3 regions of the Parageobacillus sp. VR-IP genome follow, and region 2 is predicted to be linked to each of the others. Evidence: predicted binding sites of a transcription regulator. Region 2 holds the regulator's gene; each other region holds the start of a gene.
What was found. Region 2 encodes LexA, which represses DNA repair genes until DNA is damaged. Its sites were predicted from a motif close to CGAACATATGTTCG; they were not measured.

Region 1: addB (helicase-exonuclease AddAB subunit AddB) is a predicted target of LexA. The motif match lies at 5,984-5,997, and genes of this name have one in related genera.
Region 3: HT574_RS06590 (DUF4046 domain-containing protein) is a predicted target of LexA. The motif match lies at 4,800-4,813, and genes of this name have one in related genera.

Annotation. Positions count from the first base shown of each region.
Region 1 is NZ_JABVYQ010000001.1:138,247-145,260, reverse strand. Features, by position in the region: gene addA (helicase-exonuclease AddAB subunit AddA) at 1-2,444, opposite strand, end outside; gene addB (helicase-exonuclease AddAB subunit AddB) at 2,446-5,946, opposite strand; gene lepB (signal peptidase I) at 6,242-6,805, opposite strand; gene HT574_RS00845 (TVP38/TMEM64 family protein) at 6,802-7,014, opposite strand, start outside.
Region 2 is NZ_JABVYQ010000001.1:713,828-720,841, reverse strand. Features, by position in the region: gene HT574_RS03770 (YneF family protein) at 1-118, opposite strand, end outside; gene sirA (sporulation inhibitor of replication protein SirA) at 206-643, opposite strand; gene tkt (transketolase) at 800-2,806, opposite strand; gene HT574_RS03755 (DUF896 domain-containing protein) at 2,941-3,171, opposite strand; gene HT574_RS03750 (YneB family resolvase-like protein) at 3,345-4,004, opposite strand; gene yneA (cell division suppressor protein YneA) at 4,027-4,332, opposite strand; gene lexA (transcriptional repressor LexA) at 4,484-5,107, shown strand; gene glnA (type I glutamate--ammonia ligase) at 5,200-6,534, opposite strand; gene HT574_RS03730 (MerR family transcriptional regulator) at 6,580-6,981, opposite strand.
Region 3 is NZ_JABVYQ010000002.1:213,778-220,791, reverse strand. Features, by position in the region: gene flgK (flagellar hook-associated protein FlgK) at 1-221, shown strand, start outside; gene flgL (flagellar hook-associated protein FlgL) at 232-1,146, shown strand; gene HT574_RS06620 (DUF6470 family protein) at 1,195-1,785, shown strand; gene fliW (flagellar assembly protein FliW) at 1,803-2,237, shown strand; gene csrA (carbon storage regulator CsrA) at 2,258-2,491, shown strand; gene HT574_RS06605 (hypothetical protein) at 2,516-2,707, shown strand; gene HT574_RS06600 (flagellin N-terminal helical domain-containing protein) at 2,697-3,866, shown strand; gene HT574_RS06595 (flagellin) at 4,215-4,328, shown strand; gene HT574_RS06590 (DUF4046 domain-containing protein) at 4,846-6,453, shown strand; gene HT574_RS19830 (hypothetical protein) at 6,568-6,726, shown strand; gene flaG (flagellar protein FlaG) at 6,946-7,014, shown strand, end outside.

The sequences.
Region 1 (7,014 bases), 580 kb from region 2:
GGAAATTCGAGCCCTTTGCTGCCGTGGATCGTCATCATCCGCACAACATCTTCTTGCTCGCCAAGGGTGCGTGCCGCGCCCAAATCATCCCCCCGGTCTTGCAGGCGCTCGATAAACCGCAAAAAACGGAACAATCCGCGGAACGACGTTGTCTCATATTGGCGTGCTCGGTCATAAAGAGCGCGCAAATTCGCCTGCCGCTGTTTTCCTCCAGGCAGGGCGCCGACAAAATCGTAAAACTGCGTATCCCGATACAGCTGCCAAATTACATCGGCCAGTGAACGCTGCCGCGCCATCGTCCGCCATTGTTGTAATTGTTCGACAAACGAACGCAATTTTTCCTGCAGCCTTTCTTCTTCCGTACTCTCTGCCGGTTTCTGTAAAAAGGCCATCATTGCCTCATAAAATGTCCCTTTTTTATCGCTAATGCGAATCAGCGCTAACTCATTTTCGTTTAAGCCGACGATCGGCGAACGCAACACAGCGGCAAGCGGTATATCTTGATACGGATTGTCGACCACTTTTAACAGAGACAGCATAATCGATATTTCCGTCGCCTGAAAATAGCCGGAAGATAAGTCCGCATACACCGGAATACCATGCGCGCGAAATTCTTCAATGATCTGCGGCGCGTTTGTCATCGACCGAAGCAAAATGACAATATCCCGGTACATCGCGCGGCGCATTTGTTTTATGTTGCGATCATACACATAAAACGGCTTAGATACGATTTCCTTTATTTTTTTCGCCATCACGCGAGCTTCAAGTTCCGACAGCGCCAAGTCGCCGGCATTCCATTCTTCCGTTTCTTCCCCATCTTTGCTGCTTCGGTCTACGATGATGAATTCTGGAACAGCCTGCTCGTAATCAGGATAGTCAGTGGCTCCATATTTTAATTGCGCCGCTTCGTCATAATCCATCTCGCCGACGTTCTCGTCCATGATTTGCTGAAAGATAAAGTTGGTCCCATGCAGCACTTCGGAGCGGCTGCGAAAATTGCTCGCTAAATCAATTTTCATTCCTGACTCGCTTCCGTCCGATGTGAACCGTTTATATTTGCTTAAAAACAACAGCGGTTCTGCCAAACGGAAACGGTAAATCGACTGCTTGACATCGCCGACCATAAATAAATTTCCCGTATGTTCATTTCCTTTTTTGACCAGCTGCAAGATGGCCTCCTGCACCATATTCGTATCTTGATACTCATCAACAAGCACTTCGGCAAACTGTGCACGGTAATCTAAAGCCGCATCGGAAGGAAGCCACTGTCCATCTGGGGAGTCTGGATGGCGTAAAATTTGCAAACAATAATGCTCCAAATCGGAAAAATCGACAATCCCCTTTTCCCGCTTATATGCCTGAAACATTTCCGCAAAGCGCTTGACCAAGCGCACGATCGTTTCGACAACCGGCTTCATCTCGCGCATATGCCGAAGCCATGTGGCTGGACGAAGGGAAAAGACGTTATCGCGCAGCGATTCCAGCTTCTTTTTCGCCTGTTCGCGCAATGATTTCGCTTCCTCGATCAATTGCGGGTCGTACTCATTGCCGCGGCACGAATTCAACCGCGATAGCGACAAAGCCTGCAGCGCTTCATACAGCTCGTCCCATGACTGCTCTAACAACGTTTCTAAATGATGAATAAACTGCAAATCACTGCGATAATTTTCCGCGTATGGCAGCGGTCCTCCCGGCAAGTTCGTCAAATGAAGCGCCCTTGTAATAAACCGTTTTGCCGCAGACAGCTCCATCGTTACGTATTTTTTCAAATAGCAATAATATGGAAGCTCTGCCACCGATGCATTTTCCTCGATGTCATACATGGCGGCCAACTGATCGAGCCATTGCTGCGGTTCTGGATGCGAGCGGGAAAATTCATAGATTGCTAAAATCATCTCCTGCAGTTCGGCATCGCTCCGGTCCCCTGTATAGCGGTCTACCACATCGAAAAACAGCTCATTATCGGTCTTGCCGTACTCCTCCTCGAGCAGCTCTTCCATCACTTCCTCTTTCAGCAATTCGATTTCTGTATCATCGGCGATGCGAAATACAGGATCCAAGTCAATGAAATAATAATATTTACGAATCACATCCAAACAGAAAGAGTGGATCGTCGAAATCGAAGCGCGGTTTAATAAGCTGAGCTGCCGCCGCAAATGGAGCGAGTTTGGCTGCTTCTCCAGCTCACGTTCAAGCGCTTCAGCAATTCTTGCTTTCATTTCTGCCGCCGCCGCGTTCGTAAATGTAACAACAAGCAGCCGGTCTACATCGATAGGATCTTCTTCCGCCGTTATTTTTTGGATAATCCGTTCAACAAGCACAGCGGTCTTTCCGGATCCCGCCGCTGCCGCGACAAGAATGTCCTGTCCGTCGACGGCAATCGCTTTCCACTGTTCATCGGTCCAACGGCTTTCTGCCGGCTTCGGGCGAAACGTGACGTTCATTTCAGTCCTTCCCTTCCGATAATTTTTTCATGATCGCCTGATTGTCCTGCGGCGTTAACAGCCGGTAACGATTGCCTAGGAATGATTCGTCAAACTGGCAAACCGGCTTAAACGGGCAGAATTCGCAAGGAGTTTGTTCCTTTAGCTTGTACGGAGCGATATCAACGGCTCCGTCCACAATTTGTATGCCAATCATTTGGAACAGCTGGCGAATATGCTGGCGCAGATAGGCGAAATCTGTTTCACTGACAACAGAAGATTTCGAATGAATCGCACCTTTTTTTGTAATTTGAGCGGGAACGACGAGCGACCATTTGCCTTCTTCGATGTGCATATCCATCAAGCGGATGGCCTCCGCGTCTTCTAGCAGCAGACCTCGCATTTTAAACTGCTCGAGCAGCTTTTTCTCGATTTCTTTTTCATCTTGCAGGAATTGATTGCTTTTTATCATCGGATTGTGCACATGGAAATAAAGGATGCCGGCAGGGAAAGCTTCTTGGCCGACCAGCTGTTCGGCATACGTCAGCACAATATCCAAGTACGTAAGCATCTGCAAGGCGAGACCATAGTATACTTCCGTTAAATCTAGCGTTTTGGCGCTAGATTTATAGTCAATTACGCGCAATAAAACCCCTCTTGAACTCTCCGCTTTATCGACGCGGTCAATTCGTCCGACCAGTTCCATCACGGTGCCATCGGGAAGACGGAACGATAGTGGCGGAAGCACGCCGTTAGGGCCGAACTCCAGCTCCAAACCGACCGGCACAAAGCCGCTTGCCCGTGCGTGCTCGCTTAGCACATGCGCCGTTCTGGCGATGACGTTTTGCAGTTTCCGCTTCATATAGTAGTAGCGATTCGAGCTGAATAATACCTTTTGCTGAATGAGTGGTGCGACCTGTTCCACCGCTTCGATGGACAGCCGCTCGCATTGCTGTTTGGATAAATGGCGCCAATCGGTGTTTGCTTCACGCAGGCGGTCGGATATCATTTTCAGCGCAGAATGGAACAGCTGGCCGATGTCCGGAGCTTCAAGCCGGAAGACGGTTCGCTCCTTTAGGCGTAAACCGTGAGAAGCAAAATGGGAAAACGGGCATTTTTGAAATTGTTCCATGCGCGATACGCTAGCTTGGATTTTTTTTCCATACAGCCGCTTGCTGATTTCTTTTTTCAACGGCGCTGTTTCATTTGTATAAAATAGCCCGGAGATTGCTTTTTGCACCTGTTTTTTCCAATTTGAGTCGCTGATGAAAAAGTTGTATACATCCCACCATAGCGGGTCAATGGAATAATTGCGCTTCCATGCCTGAAGCTGTGCGACGAGATAAGTTTGCGTCGCGCGTGGTGCGGTCACAAACGATGCTTGTTCCGCAGGCGCTGCATCGAGCGGATCGTTTCCGCATACACGCTTTTGCAAATACGGAAATAAATCAGCCAGATGCTTGATGACGATCGAAGGCGGCAGTGCTTTTCCTTCTTCATTGGCAAGCGGATAAGTGACATATAGGCGTTCGCTTGGGCACGTTAATGCCAAATAGATGAAAAAAGGTTCATAAAATAATTGCTCTCTCCCTCCCGGAGCTACTCGCGCGCCCAGCTCGTGCAATAGCTGCCGCTCCGCCTCGGCGATCAACCCGTCTTCTTTTGCTTTGGCCGGAATCACCCCGTCATTGACTCCGATCACAAATGCACATTTTATATCGATGAGGCGTGAACGATCCAGCTGCGCGATAATCACTTGATCCATTGCCGGCGGGACAAGCGCAAATTCAAGACGGTCGAGACCCGTTTCAATAATGTTCGCAAACTCCGTAACAGGGAGCGTTTCATCCCCTAGCATTTCCACGTACTGGTTGAGCAAATCGATCACCGCGTTCCATACTTGTTCATGATGTCTTGCTTCGACGAGTTTTCCCTGCTCTTGTGCCGCCTTGCTCATGTTCTCCAGCTTTTTAGGAATTTGCAATTCTTCTAAAAATAGATAAACCGCTTCGCAAAGGCCTCGTCCGTCTTTTGCCCGGCGCATGCGGCGCTCGAGCCGCAGAAGCGGAGATGCCACCATCTCGCGCCATTGATTCAGCTTTTCTTCATATTGCTTCTCTTCGTCCGTCTGCGGAATCGCCAGCCCTTCTAATGCCTGATAGCGACGGTATGTCCAACGTTCGCCGTTCGTCCATTTGTCCCCTTTCACGCCGTACGCGAGCACGTAATTTTCCAGCTTGTCCATCGCTTCGCGCAGCGCGGCTACATCTTCGCCAACCGGAAACAGCAAATCGGTCTTAATCGCGCGGAACACTGCTTCATAACGCCACCGCGACGTCACAATTTCCATGCTTGCCCGTAGCAATTCAATGAGCGGGTGATGGCGCATCGGCTCTTTTTCGTCCATAAAATATGGAATATGAAAATCGGAAAAAATCGTTTTGATGAAATCGCGATATGCTTCCGTATTGCGGACGATGACGGCGATATCACGATAGCAGTAGCCTTTGTCGCGGACAAGATGAACGATTTCCCGCGCGATCGCCTCGATTTCTGCCCGGCGGTTTGCCGCTTCATACACGCAAATCGCATCGCTCTTTTCCGAATAGACAACGGCGGGGCGATCATGATAATGTGCTTCAAGGTGGACGATCGCCGCTTCCTGGTGGCGCCTATTTTCGCCCAGCACGACCGGATCTTCGATCGCAACCCCATTTAACAGCGCTATTTCGCGAATGTCATGGTATGTTTTTGCCGTTAAATAAAAGAGATGCAATTCGTTTGGCAGCCGTTCGTCATAAGGCGCATCCACCGTCAACGAAACGGTGACGCGACGGCAATGAATCAACAGCTGCTCAAGCACCATATACTCCTGCGGGGTAAATTGATGAAAGCCGTCCACATAAATCTCGGCGTCGCGCAAGTAGCGCGATTGCGGAATTTTTTCCGCAAGCAGCCGCAAATAGTCTTCCGAATCGATATAGTGATTGGCTAAACTTTTTTCCAGTTCCTCATAAATCATCGATATATCATTTAACTTATCCGCCAGCACTTTTTCAACGGGTTTTTTTCGATGTTCCTCCAACTCTTGTGCGTGTTGGCGGAGCTGCTGTGGGGTAAGGCAATACCGTTTACACTCCGTAATCATGTCATAAAGCTGTTGAATAAAACCGGTTTTATCAACCGCACGCCCAAATAATTGCAGTTGCTGCTTGCGATGTTCCACAATTTTGCGGATCATCATCTGCATGCCAACATCGTTAATATGATATCGATTCATTCCACCCGTTTCCTGCAAGACCCGCCACGCCAGCCGTGTAAAACTAAATACTTGTGCGCGGATCATTCCGCCAATTCCAGGTGTATGTATCAACGCGTATTCGGATTGAAACGTCATTTGTTCCGGGACAAGATAAATAATCGGTTTTCCTTTCGGCTCTTCTTGTAATTTGCGGCGAATCTCATTTAAGCATGTTGCCGTTTTTCCGCTTCCTGATCTTCCTAGCAGAAATCGAAGCGACATGGATATCACCTTCATTTTCCATTATTTCCTTCATTTTAGCACATATGTTCGTGTTTTGGAAGAAAAAAGCGCGCTTCCCTTTCCATTCCTACGTAACCAGTGTAAAAGGAAAGCACTGCTATCGCAACACGTTTTATTTTCCATCGGCGAAAGAAAAAAGGTATCCACGCGCAATTCGCATCGCTGAATACCTTTTTTTAGTCCTTTTGAAAATGATATTGCAAACGGCATGCATGACGAGACAACCTGCCAAACATTCCATTCATTGACGATTTTTATGTTCCCCGCTTTTTCATTAAAACTGGACTGCGAACTGCCGCACAGGCCAGTAGCGCAAATCTACTTTCCCTACTACCTGACTGATTTTCACGAATCCAAAATGGCGGCTGTCCCAGCTGCTTAGCCGGTTATCACCAAGGACAAAAATGTATCCTTCCGGCACCCTTTTTTTCCCTGTCAGTTCCTCTAACGTAAAATCTCCTGTCAGCTTTCCGTCAATCAATTTTTGCTTATATGGCTGCAAATAGGGTTCATTGACTTTTCTTCCATTAACGTACAGCACATCGTTTTTATATGCGATTTGATCGCCGGGAAGCCCGATGACGCGTTTGACGTAATCTTCTTTTTTATTGGCATGAAAAACAATGACATCAAACCGCTGAATATGCCCGATATGATAACTTAGCTTGTTGACGATGAGCAAATTTCCTTCCTGTAATGTCGGCATCATCGATTTTCCTTCCACCATATAATTGGTGAAGCAAAAAAGCCGAATGAAAATCACTGCAAGCACCCCGGCAAAAAGAGCCAGCTTGCGCCACCATCTTCCGTTTTTCTTCATTTTCCCATCACTTGTCATTCTGCGCCTCCCTCATTGCTCTGTTTCTCAGTAAGCGAAAATCTCGCTTCCACCCTTTTTCCCGTGTACCATAACAATATAATAACAACTGCAATCGCGATCGTGCGCAACGGTTGCTTCACAAGCGCCACAATGTCATAACCGATAAAACTAATGGTAAAAATCATAACCATTTTCCCTAATAATACCGCTAAAACAAACTGCTGCCG
Region 2 (7,014 bases):
GCTCATTAATTGGCGGATTCTTTTTTAAATAGTTCATCATCGTTTTGCGAGCAATGAAAAATCCTAGCGCCGTTCCGGCAATAAGCGCTAGAATGCCAACGAGAATCGTTGTCAACATACATCTATTTCCTCCTTCATGTTGTCTATCTAACAGTGTACTAAACCATGTGGTATTATACAATATTTCCTGACAAAAATCTTTTATTTACGCAAATTTTCTTCTGTCCGCTAGTTGAGTCAGCCAACCGTAGTCACCAAAATCGGCGTCGACCGCTAAAAAAGAAGGGGAAACTTGCGCAAGAGCGTGGCAAATGTCGTCAGCGGCTGATGGACTGTCAGTGACAAGAAGCAGGCGTCGCTTTTGCACGATAAGCAGTGCTTCATCCCCGATTTCATTTTTCAATATAAACATATTACGCTCTAAATTTTTGCCAACGCTGCCGGCAAAATATTGTTTCAATCCTAATTCCAATCGGGAAAACGATAACCGTTCGGTAATAAATTCGACTTGTTTTCGGCAAATGCTTTTTAGCGGCGCTTTTGCGACTTGGTGCTCACGCAATAATTCGACAATCTTTTCTGTACGATCACGGTAATAGCTTGCCACCTCTTCATTTAGCAAATAAATCCAATAGCGCACCATTTCCCATCCCCCGTTTCTATTTATTCGTTTATTTCTATTATAAAAAAACAAAAGAGAAAAATATGTCTATTAACGAAAAATTTTTCCACTAACATTGTCGATTTTTTGCATAACAAAAGCTGTCTCCGTCCCAAAGGCGAAGACAGCTTTCTTTTGCTATTTGCCAAGCAATGCTTTGACCCGTTTTACAACATTCTCGACCGTAAATCCGTACTCTTCCATAATTTTCTCCCCTGGTGCTGAAGCGCCGAAGCGGTCAATCGCTAAAATATCGCCTTCCTCGCCGACGTAGCGCTCCCAGCCGAGCGACGCGGCCATTTCGATCGCCAACCGTTTTTTCACCGCGCGCGGCAGCACTTGTTCTTTATAATCGGCAGACTGCTTTTCAAAGCGATCCCAGGAAGGCATGCTGATGACGGAAACGTGAATGCCTTCTTCGGCCAGTGCTGCTTGCGCTTTGACGGCAAGGCTTACTTCCGATCCGGATGCGAGCAGCAGCGCTTCCGGCTGGCCGTTTTTCGCCTCCGCTACCACATATGCCCCTTTTTTCACGCCTTCATACGCCCGCTCTGCCGTATTCGGCAGCGTCGGCACGTTTTGCCGCGTCAATACCAGTGCGGTAGGATGATCGGTTGCTTCCAGCGCCAGCCGCCATGCCGCCGCCGTTTCATTCGCGTCAGCCGGACGAATAACCGATAAATTCGGCATTGCTCTTAATGACGCCAAATGTTCGACCGGCTCGTGTGTCGGGCCATCTTCGCCAACGGCAATGCTGTCATGCGTCAGCACGTACGTAACCGGCAAGCCCATTAAGGCAGCGAGGCGGATGGCAGGACGCAAGTAATCGGAGAACACAAAGAACGTACCGCCGAATACTTTCAGACCGCCGTGCAGCGCCATTCCGTTTAAAGCAGCGCCCATCGCAAATTCGCGCACACCAAACCAAATGTTGCGGCCGTCATAGCTTTCCGGCAAAAAGTTGCCCGCGCCTTTCATTAATGTTTTGTTGGAGCTAGCCAAGTCAGCCGAACCGCCAAATAGTTGCGGAACCGCTTTTGCAATCGCATTGATCACTTCCCCGGAAGCGGCGCGCGTTGCCAAGCTTTTTCCTTCTTCATACACTGGAAGCGATTTTTCCCATTCTTCTGGAAGTTCGCCATTGATCGCCAATTTCAATTGGTTCGCTAAATCCGGATATGCTTTCTCATACGCAGCAAACAGCTCATTCCATTCCGCTTCTTTTTTCTCGCCTGCTTCCTTGACCACTTCGCGGAAATGGTCGTATACTTCTTGCGGCACATAAAAATCTTCGGCAAAGGTCCATTGATATGCTTCTTTTGTCAGTTTTGCCTCTTCGGCTCCAAGCGGTGCGCCGTGCACATTGGAAGTTCCTGCTTTATTTGGCGCGCCGTAACCGATCGTCGTTTTCACTTCAATCAGCGTCGGACGGGTTGTATCTGCTCTCGCTTCTTCCAGCGCTTTTGCAATTTCTTCGATATCATTGCCGTCTTCGACGCGCAAATATTGCCAGCCATATGCTTGAAAGCGCTGCTGTACATTTTCGGAGAAGGAAAGACGTAATTCACCATCAAGCGAAATATCGTTCGAATCGTACAGAACAATCAAGCGGCCAAGTTTTAAATGTCCCGCTAATGACGCTGCTTCGGAAGCGACCCCTTCCATTAGATCGCCGTCGCCGCAAATTGCATATGTGTAGTGGTTAACAATTTCAAAACCTTCGCGGTTATATGTAGCTGCCAAATGACGCTCCGCCATCGCCATGCCAACGGCCATCGCAATCCCTTGGCCAAGCGGACCAGTCGTTGCCTCCACTCCCGGCGTATGTCCGTATTCCGGATGTCCCGGCGTTTTACTGCCCCATTGGCGGAATTGTTGAATATCTTCCATAGAAACGTCGTAACCGCTTAAATGAAGCAAGCTGTATAGCAGCATCGAGCCATGGCCCGCCGATAAAACAAAACGGTCGCGGTTAAACCATTTCGGGTTGCTCGGATTATGATTCATAAATTTCGTCCACAGCGTATACGCCATCGGGGCGGCACCCATCGGCATTCCCGGATGCCCGGATTTTGCCTTTTCGATCGCGTCGATGGACAAAGTACGGATCGTTGTAATCGCTAGTTCCTCGATCGTATGCGGCATATCTTTCCATCCTTTCATCAACATAGTTTCAATTCTATCATATAGAAAATTGCTCCAGATGTACAATATTAAGTGGCGCATAAAACAGAAAAAGAAAGCATCTTTTTATAGCATGCTTTCTTTTTCCAACAATATTAATTCATCCGCTTCTTTTGGCTTTCTTTTAACTTTTTCGGCGTGACATCATTGCCGTTAGGGTCGATGACCGTGACCGAATGAAGCATATGAACCATCGTTTCACGAAACACCTGAATATATTCTTGGCGAAGCTGCTGCTGTTCCAACGCTTCGTCTGCCGTCAAACCAGCCGTTTTTGCCTTTTTCGCCAATTCATTAATTCGCGCGATTTTTTGTTTCGATAACATGACTGCCTCCACCTACGTTTCCTATTGTTGTTACGCTCCCATCTTATAGGACAAAAAGAAAAATTGCAACGGTCCTGCTTTTTCGTCCGCAAGCTGTAAAAGGCGCCTGCACTATATGGCAAAATGAAAGAGGTAATAGCCGCGTATACCGTTCCGCCCACAACAGGGCAAAGCTATCTTTTATGCGGCGAAGCATGCTCATCGACATATTCCCGATAGCGGCGATGGACGGTCGCTTTTGATACGTGATAGCCAAAGCCGCGCAACGTGGCGGCGATTTCGGCAAACGTCAAACCGCTGTGGCGCAAGCGGACGATTTCTTCGACAGGAAGATCTATTCGTTCCCGTCCAGCGTTTTCTCCCATATGTTTTAAATTTCGTTCGGGACGGTAGCCTCGCTCCACCGCCCGCTTCATCCCGCGCTTAATTTTTAAATTATGTATTTTCCGTTGATATTCTTCAACAATGCTAATAATGTTCAGCACCATCTCATCCGCTTCCGACAGCTGCATTTCACCGTTATGGGCGATGGTATATATTTTTACCCCTTCTTTTTGGATGCAATGAAGCAGGGCTATTCGCGCATGGCCGCGCCCCAGCCTTGTTTCATCTTGAACTAAAAGAGCATCAATCTCTTGTTCTTTTAATGCTGAAAACAGCTCAAACACGCCTTCTCTGTCCACTTCATAGCCGCTCGCCTGCTCCATAATCACTTTCGCTACTTCAAAGCCGTGCTTCTTCGCAAGCTGTTCAAGCTCTTCCTTCTGCCGTTCGAGCGACGTTTCCTGCTCTTCTTTTTCGGTGCTGACGCGGCAGTAAATAATCGCTTTCATGCGATACCATCCTCTTTTCATATTATTGGTTGACAGCCAGCTGTCTATCTTCCTCTGATTTTAACACAGGAATGACAATTTTTTCACCGGCAATAATCCGCTGGCCGGATAGGTGGTTAACGTCGACAACCCAGTTGATGAATTCCTCGGTGGAAAGCCGATGTTGATCTTCATATTCTTTCGCCAGTTTCCAAAGCGTGTCTCCAGAAGCAACGGTGATTTCCATATATTGATCTTTTTCCACCGGTTTGTTTGCGTAAAACAGCGCTCCAACCACCATAAACAGCATCGAAGAAAAGAGGAGATAATGCACCATCATCCGCTTCATATTTCCCACCCCTTGAGAATGTTTGTTCGTATTTGTCCTCATTATAATAAAGAACATTTGTTTGTGTCAATATAAATCTCGAACTTATGTTTGTTTTTTCCCTATCGCCGTGTTATAATGTAAGCAAATGATGTGGCAAGAGGTGTATAGGATGACGAAACTATCAAAACGGCAGCAGCAAATTTTAGATTTCATTAAAAAAGAGGTAAAAACAAAAGGATATCCTCCTTCCGTCCGGGAAATTGGCGAAGCGGTCGGGCTTGCTTCGAGCTCTACCGTCCATGGGCATCTAGCGCGGCTCGAAAGCAAAGGATACATTCGCCGCGACCCAACGAAACCGCGCGCGATTGAAATATTGGATGCCGATTTCACCGCGTCGAAGGAAAAAGAAGATGTCGTCTCCGTGCCTATGATCGGAAAAGTGACGGCCGGACAGCCAATTACCGCGGTTGAAAACATCGAAGATTATTTTCCGCTGCCAAAACGGCTCGTTTCCTCGGAAGATCAAGTTTTTATGCTTGAAGTGATGGGCGACAGCATGATTGAGGCTGGGATTTTGGATGGCGACTACGTGATTGTGCGCCAGCAGTCTTCCGCCGATAATGGGGATATCGTCGTGGCGATGACTGAGGATAATGAGGCAACCGTCAAGCGCTTTTTTAAAGAAAAAGACCATATTCGCCTGCAGCCGGAAAATTCGAATTTAGAGCCAATTATCGTCCGCAATTGCACCATTCTCGGCAAAGTGATCGGCGTCTATCGCATTATTCATTGAAATAGAATAGAAAACGAAGCCAGATGGAGAGTTCTCTGCTTGAACACATGATAAAAAGGCTGTCTCATCCTCATGAGACAGCCTCTTCGTTTTTAATACAGTTCCATATATTGATCGCGTTCCCACTGATGGACCGCGGTGCGGAACATATCCCATTCGATTTCTTTCGCTTCGACGAAATGTTCGAATAAATGTTTTCCGAGCGCTTGTACAATGACTTCATCCGACTTTAAGTTTTCGAGCGCTTCCGCCAATGTCGCTGGCAGGTCGACGATTCCTTCTTCTAAGCGCTCTTCTTTCGTCATGACGTAAATGTTGCGATCGACCGGAGCCGGTGGAGTCAGCTTGTTTTTGATTCCATCTAAGCCCGCTGCCAATAATACGGCCATCGCCAAATACGGATTGGCTGCCGGGTCGACGCTGCGCACCTCAATGCGCGTGCTCATGCCGCGTGAAGCTGGAATGCGGATGAGCGGGCTGCGGTTGCGGGCGGACCAGGCTACATAACATGGCGCTTCATAGCCAGGAACGAGACGTTTGTAGGAGTTGACAGTCGGGTTCGTTACCGCCGTAAAGCTTGGTGCGTGTTTCAGCACGCCGGCAATAAATTGCAGCGCTGTTTCGCTTAATTGCAAATCCGCATTTGGATCAAAGAACGCATTTTCATTATTTCTAAACAAGGATAGATTGCAATGCATCCCAGACCCGTTAATGCCGAAGATCGGTTTTGGCATAAATGTGGCGTGAAGGCCGTGTTTACGGGCGATCGTTTTGACAACAAGCTTAAATGTTTGAATGTCGTCGCACGCTTTCACCGCATGGGCGTATTTGAAATCAATTTCATGCTGGCCAGGCGCCACTTCATGGTGGGAAGCTTCAATTTCAAATCCCATTTCCTCAAGTTCAAGCACGATATCGCGCCGGCAGTTTTCCCCTAAGTCCGTCGGCGCTAAATCGAAATAGCCGCCTTGGTCATTTAATTCCAACGTAGGGCGCCCATTTTCATCTAATTTAAATAGGAAAAACTCCGGCTCTGCGCCCAGGTTGAACGAAGTAAAGCCGAGCGCTTCCATTTCTTTTAACACCCGCTTTAAGTTATAGCGCGGACATCCTTCAAACGGTGTGCCGTCTGCATTATAAATGTCGCAAATAAAGCGGGCTACTTTTCCTTTTTCCGCCGTCCACGGGAAAATGACAAACGTATCCAAATCAGGGTATAAATACATATCCGATTCTTCGATGCGGACAAATCCTTCAATCGAAGAACCATCGAACATCATTTTATTGTCTAGCGCTTTCTCTAGCTGGCTGATTGGAATTTCGACATTTTTAATCGTGCCAAGAATATCGGTAAATTGCAGGCGGATATACTTGACGTTTTCTTCCTTGACAATGCGCATAATGTCTTCTCTTGTATATTTTGCCATTTTGAAACTCCTCCCCGGCTCCCAATTTTTTACTGACAACGATCATTAATGAAAGAAGCGAGCGAGATCTCCTTGGCGAAGTGATGCACGTTGGAAACGTCCCGCCTGCAGCAGCTCCGTTCGTAAAATTTCGCGCAGCTCCTCGTCCGATAGCTTCTGTTTCACGACTTTTTCCACTTTTTCTGGCTGCTCTTTGCGATCGGCCTGCCGCGACGCAAAAATTTGCTTAATGCCGGCCAAGTTAACTCCTTGATCAATCAAATCTTTGATTTCAAGAAGGCGATCGATATCGTTGAGGGAAAACAAGCGGCGGTTTCCCTCGGTTCGTGCTGGAGAAACGAGGCCATGCTCTTCATAATAACGGATTTGGCGGGCGGACAATTCGGTCAATTGCATCACAATCCCAATCGGAAACAATGGCATGGAACGACGGATGTTGCTATTCATGCCAATTCCTCCTCGCTTATGATAGTTTCATTT
Region 3 (7,014 bases), on a different contig from region 2:
GCGTTGACGGCCAACAAGCGGAGCGGATGAAAAATAACAGCGAAGTGTTGCGGCAATCAGTCGAAGAGCGTCGCCAGTCGGTCAGCTCTGTGTCGTTAGATGAAGAAATGACAAATATGATTAAATTTCAGCACGCTTACAATGCAGCGGCACGTCAAATTACCGTCATCGATCAAATGCTCGATAAAATTATTAACGGCATGGGCATTGTAGGAAGGTAGGTGAATGAAAATGCGCGTAACGCAAGGAATGTTGGCAGAGAATATGCTTAGAAATTTGAGTACTAGTTATGCGAGACTTGGCAAATATCAAGATCAACTGTCAACAGGGAAAAAAATTAATCGTCCTTCTGATGATCCGGTTGTTGCAATGAAAGGAATGGCGTATCGCACGAATTTAACGGAAGTCGAGCAATTTAAGCGGAACTTTTCCGAAGCATACAATTGGATTGAAAACTCGGACGCGGCGCTTGATGAGGCAACACAAGTATTGCAGCGAATTCGCGAGCTTGTGGTGCAAGCGAGCAATGATACATATGAAGCAAGCCAACGTGCAGCGATTGCGCAAGAAGTTCAGCAGCTGACAGACCATCTTGTTACGATTGCGAATACGAAGGTCGGAGATAAATATATTTTTAATGGTACCAATACATTGCAGCAGCCAGTGGATTTAAACCGAACGCCGCCAGTGTCGACGAACCAAAATGAAGTCAAAATCGAATTATCGAAAGGGATTTATATTCCAGTCAACGTTGATCCAACAAAAGTGTTTAGTTACGACAGCGCGAATACTCCCCCACAACCGGGAAATGGGTTGTTCAGTGATTTAGAGTTATTGAATCAAGATTTGAATAATCCAACAAAATCAGGAAAGGATTTAAATCAATACCTTAGTTATATTGATAAGCATATTAACAATTTCCTAAACGCTCGCGCGGAATTGGGGGCGCGCATGAATCGAATCGAATTGATGGAAAACCGAGTTGATCAACAAGAAATTATCGCCAACCGCATGTTATCAGATAATGAGGATGCCGATATAGAACGTGTCATCACTGATTTAAAAACACAAGAAAGTGTACATCGCGCCGCGCTAGGTGTTGGTGCCCGCATTATTCAGCCGACGCTCCTTGACTTTTTACGTTAAGCTATCTTGTGAGGACAAGATAGCTTTTCCTCTAGGAGGGAATGAAATATGAAACTGCCGCAAATTCGTTTACAATCTACCTTTGCGAAAATCGCGATCAAGACAACTCCGCCTGTGCAGGAAATTAAACAGCCGCCAGCAGAGCTTGATCTGCAGCAACCTCCGGCAGAAATGAAGATTGAAACGACACCAGCCAAACTAACCATTGACCAAACAAAAGCATGGGAAGATATGAATTTGAAGAGTATTTTCCGACTCATTGAAGAATTTGCCGAAAAAGGTTATGAAGACTGGTTGGAAGGCATTGCTCGAGTCTCTAGACAAGGAGATGAATTAATGAGAATTGAAGACGGGGGTAATCCGATCGCCGAGCAGGCAAAAGAAAACAGCGAGGATCCGATATACGACTTCAATATTGGCTGGATTCCTTCTCTCTTTAGTGTAAAAACGAACTTTGAACCAGCAAAAGTGCACATAGATGTAAAAGTCCATCAACCGATTATTCGCGCCAAAATAAACAAGCCGATGATTCACTATACGCCGGGAAAAGTGACGATAGATCTTGCGCAGCGCAATTCTTTAAAAATCGATTTCGTCAACTTACGGTTTGTTGGTACTAATTTTGAAATTTCCATTTAGTAAAAAGGTGTGAAACGATGAAACTTCGTACAAAATATCATGGTGAAATTGAAATTAATGAAAAGGATATTTTTCATTTCGAGTGCGGTATTCCAGGTTTTTTAGACGAAAAACAATTCGTTTTATTGCCGCTTGAGGATACCCCGTTTGTTATTTTACAATCGGTTAAAACGCCAGCACTCGGATTTGCGATGATTGATCCGTTAGGGTATTTTCCGGATTACGATATCGAACTTGATGAACAAACGGTAACGCAGCTCGAACTTTCTTCAGAAAAAGAAGTGGCAGTATATGTCATTCTCACGGTTGCTGACCCGTTTGACAACACGACTGCCAATTTGCAAGCGCCGATTGTGCTGAACTATGAAAAGAAGCTCGGCAAACAAGTAATTTTAACGAATACACCGTATAAAACGAAACATCGGCTATTCCCTGAAAAAAAGATGAAGTGAAATAAAGGAGGCGGGAGCAGATGCTTGTGTTAACACGCAAACTGAAAGAAGCGATTCAAATCGGCGATGACATCGAAATCACTGTTCTCGCCATCCAAGGAGATCAAGTGAAGCTTGGTATCAACGCGCCGAAACATGTTGAAGTTCATCGGAAAGAAATCTATCTCGCCATCCAAAAAGAAAATAGCGAAGCGTCTCTCGTCTCCAAAGATTTATTACAAAAATTAAATGAACAAATAAAACGATCCCTCTAAATGGCATTAGGGGGATTTTTACTTTTGTTCAAAAATGACCGATTTTTTATAAAAAAAGTCTATAAAAGTATTAAACAAGGAAAACTTGCTGACGATAATAAAAGTGAAAGCAGGATAGAGACGAAGGCGGCCGACTTTCTATCTATCTGCGAATCTATCATTCCACAAGGACGTGGAATAAAAAAATTTCAAGGAGGAAAAGAAGATGAGAATTAACCACAACATTGCCGCATTGAATACGTACCGTCAGTTGACGATCGGTCAAAGCGCAGCAGCGAAAAACATGGAAAAACTATCTTCTGGTCTTCGCATTAACCGCGCTGGTGATGATGCGGCGGGTCTTGCCATCTCTGAAAAAATGCGCGGGCAAATTCGTGGGTTAGAGCAAGCGTCACGCAATGCACAGGACGGAATCTCACTCCTCCAGACAGCAGAAGGGGCTTTAAACGAAGTTCACTCTATCCTTCAACGTATGCGTGAGTTAGCCGTTCAAGCAGCAAACGATACAAATACTACTACTGATCGTGGGGAAATTCAAAAAGAGATTAACCAATTAACATCGGAAATTAACCGTATTGGGAATACTACAGAGTTTAACACTCAAAAATTACTTGATGGAACAAAAGCTGGTTCACCTGCTGCAGCTGCAAAGGTAACTGGAAGTGCAGTTACTCTTGGGGCAGGTACGAATTTTAGCAGTGCAAACTTAGTATTTACTGTAGATATTGGCACCACTACTAAAACTGTTACATTAAACCAGGACTATGATGGTACAACTAAGACAATGGCTGACTTAGTTAATGATTTACAGACAGCCTTAGGTCCAGGTGTAACTGTCACTAACAATAGTGGCAAAATCGAAATCACTGCTACTAACACTACTGATTCAATTACAATAAATGCTGCAACTTCTGGTAACTTATCAGCGATTGGTTTAACAGCTGGAACAACAAACCCGACTCCAGCAACCGATGGGTTAACATTCCAAATTGGTGCAAATGGTGGTCAAAGCATTGGGATAAATATTAGTGATATGCGTGCAACGTCTACTTTGTTAAAAGTAGCAACTGCTACAGGAACAACTGTAACTGCTTCATCAGGTAAAGTAGCTACTTATACAACAGCTACTGATGTTACTGATGGAACTACAAGCACTGGACAGTTTAAGGCTCTAGATGTTTCTACTAATGCTAACGCTACAGCTGCAATCGATGTTATTGATGATGCAATCAAAAATGTATCAGCTGAGCGTTCTAAGCTTGGTGCATACCAAAACCGTTTAGAGCACACAATCAATAACTTAGGTACAGCTGCAGAAAACTTAACAGCCGCTGAGTCTCGCATCCGTGACGTTGATTATGCCTTAGCTGCCTAAGCAGCGACAGGCAGAGTCGTCCTAGCTGGAAACGGCTAGGAGCATCACCGGGTGAATTGCTGGAAACCCCTTAGAGCCTTTGACGCCACAACGTAGCTGGAAACGGCAGGCGTGATGGCTTGAAAAGTCAAAGGATTGGGCAACCAGCAGCCAAGCTCCTGTCCCGAAAGGGTGGAGAAGGTTCAACGACTAGGACATACCACCTAAGGCGAAACGCTATGGTGATGAAGTCCGTAGGGTGAAGAGGATTTTCCATCGTCCTCGTTCATCCGAAGCGCCCGGCCCCTAACAGGTAAAGCTGAGGGTGAAGATGTAGTCTTGTCCCGTACCGAAAGGGCGGGTGGCACGATGGCCAAAGAAATGATGGAGTTTACGAAAAACAACATCTTGGCGCAAGCCGCACAAGCGATGTTGGCTCAATCAAACCAACTGCCGCAGGCTGTGTTGCAGCTGCTTCGGTAATCCGGTTCGCAGGGCGTCTTAGCTGGAAACGGCTAAGAGAATCACTGGGTGAATTGCTGGGAAGCCCTAAAACTTTCCTTGCCACAACGTAGCTGGAAACGGCAGGTGTGACGGCTGGAAAAAAGAAAGATGCAACAATGGGCAACCAGCAGCCAAGCTCCTGTCCCGAAAGGGTGGAGAAGGTTCAACGACTAGGACATACCACCTAAGGCGAAACGCTATGGTGATGAAGTCCGTAGGGGAGGCAAGATAGCCGAACCGAAGCGCCCAGCCCTTCGCCAGCGGCAAGCTGGAAAGGTGAAGATGTAGTCTACACAACGTTCGAAAGACGTTGAGGCATGGCAAGCCAACCAACAACCACAAGGAGTATTGCAATTGCTTCGTTAAAACGAGAAAACATACCGAGGGACATTTGGATTCCTCGGTATTTCTTTTGTTAGGATGATAAGACAAAAAATTTTAAAATTATATAGAACGTATGTTTGTATATATGCTATAATCGTAAGGGGTGATTCAAGTGACGGATACAAATGAATATCGGACAATTCCTTGTTACGAATTGGAGCAATTCCCGATTGTAGGTGTGTACAAAGAATTGCTAGCTGGAAAGAGAAAGGCGCTTCCGGCAGGGACATGGGAAAAGGACGAAAATGTCATTATCTTGGTACGCTATGTGCTAGAAGTACAACTTGGTTTATCAAGGGAACAAATTCCGAAGATAAATAAAAAGATTATTGGAGAACAAAAACTTTGGGGAGTTTTGAATCGGTTTAAATCTCCCCGTCGGCTCATTAAGTTTGTTTACCCTAACCAATATAATGAATTCGACTTCTACCGTGTCCCAGTTGATTATTGGCGTAATGTTGAAAATATACGTAAACGTTTGGAGTGGTATTTGGATAAAGAGGGAATCAAGATTGAGGAGATCCCTCAAAAAGTAAATCGATATGTGCTTGTCGAATGGGGATTTTCCAATCCTTTAAAGCGGTACGGTTATTCTCCATTTCGCCTTATGAACGCCCTATACCCCGGCCGTTTTAAAGAAACGGATTTTAAAAAAATTCCTCAAGGTTATGCAACAAACCGCGAATTTTTGAGAGAGCAGTTTATGGACATGCTTCGTCAAGAAAAGATTCGGTTCGAAGACGTGCCGAAGAAAGTGACGCAACAAATGCTTTTGCAATATCGTTTTAGTGCAGCGTTAAAACATCACCGCGGATCTCCTTCAGCGTTCATCCAGTATCTTTTCCCCAACCAATTTTCACTCGATGATTTTCACACAAAACCAAATGGCTATTGGAAAGATATCGACAATGTAAAACGGGCAATTATGGATTTGATTGACAGGGAGAAAATAGCCGAACAGGATGTCCCGCGTTTTATGACGAAACAGCGGCTGATGGAGGAAGGGTTGACTGGTCTGTTGCATGAATATCACGGTTCGCCGATTGAGATTATAGAGGCGGTGTTTCCGGGTAAGTATGATGTGACAGAGTTTCAGCGTGTGCCAAACCAACATTGGCATTCGCCGCAAAACCGGGTGCAGGCGCTGCGGACGTTTTGTGCTAAGCGGGGGATCGGCCGTGAGGAGTTGCCGCGGTTAAACCGGGCGTATTTTCGCAAGCATTTCCCGCGGTTTATCAGCATGGTCGATCGCCATTACGACAGCAAATTTTACCGTTGGATTATGGAATCCTACCCGGAATACACATTTTCCCCCGAGGAGTTTCGCTTACTTGTAGGCGTGGACGGGCAATTGTGCGATTCAAAAGAAGAACTAGAAATCCATAACTTTTTGATTCGCGCGGTCGTTGATGGGAAAGTGGAAAGAGAAGGATGTCGTTTTGTGAACCACGAATATGACGAAGTATACATCCCTGACTGGGTGATCGAACAAAACGGCAGAAAGTGGATTGCCGAATATTTCGGACTATATGGTTCGACGCGTTACAAGTGGTATGCGGAGAAGGCGGGCCGAAAAATGCAGTTTTACCATTCGCTCGCCGATTACACGTTGATTGTGATCATGCCTGATGATTTTCGTGAAAAAGGGTTTCGCAAAATTGTATCCCTTTTGATTAGTAATGGGGTGCAGCTTAATGTTCATTGTTCTCATTGTTACTAAAGGAGAGGAACTTTTAGGGTTAAAACTGTCATCGTTTAAATTAAAGATGTTGTTTTTTATATGTGTGTAAGGTGATTAGCGATAAAATAAATAAAAAGAAATGGAGACCAACAAATGAAATGGTCAGAGAGACGTAAGCAATATCCGAATCAATTTGTTTTGGTAGAGGCTGTTTCGGCTTATTCGCAAAATGACAAACGTATCATTGAGGAAATGACAGTGATCAATCGGTATCATAGTGCGTCCGATGCATGGAATGGTTATAAGCAGTAGCATAAAACTTTTCCGGAGAAGGAATTATATATTTTTCACACAAGCAAGAAGCAAATAGAGGTAGAAGAACAATATTTTATAAGGATTCCGGGGAGAGTATGAATATATTGTACACAAGAAATAATCCCCTGTTCTTTTATTTTCCCCTCCCCCTTCACAACTCCCCATCTCCATCCGATATAAACAATAGATAGTGTTCATGCAAAGGAGCGGGCGTTTATGTCGGTGGAACGGGTTTCTTCACATTCTCTATCTTATTTCTATGAACGTATTCGCAATGAAAAGGAA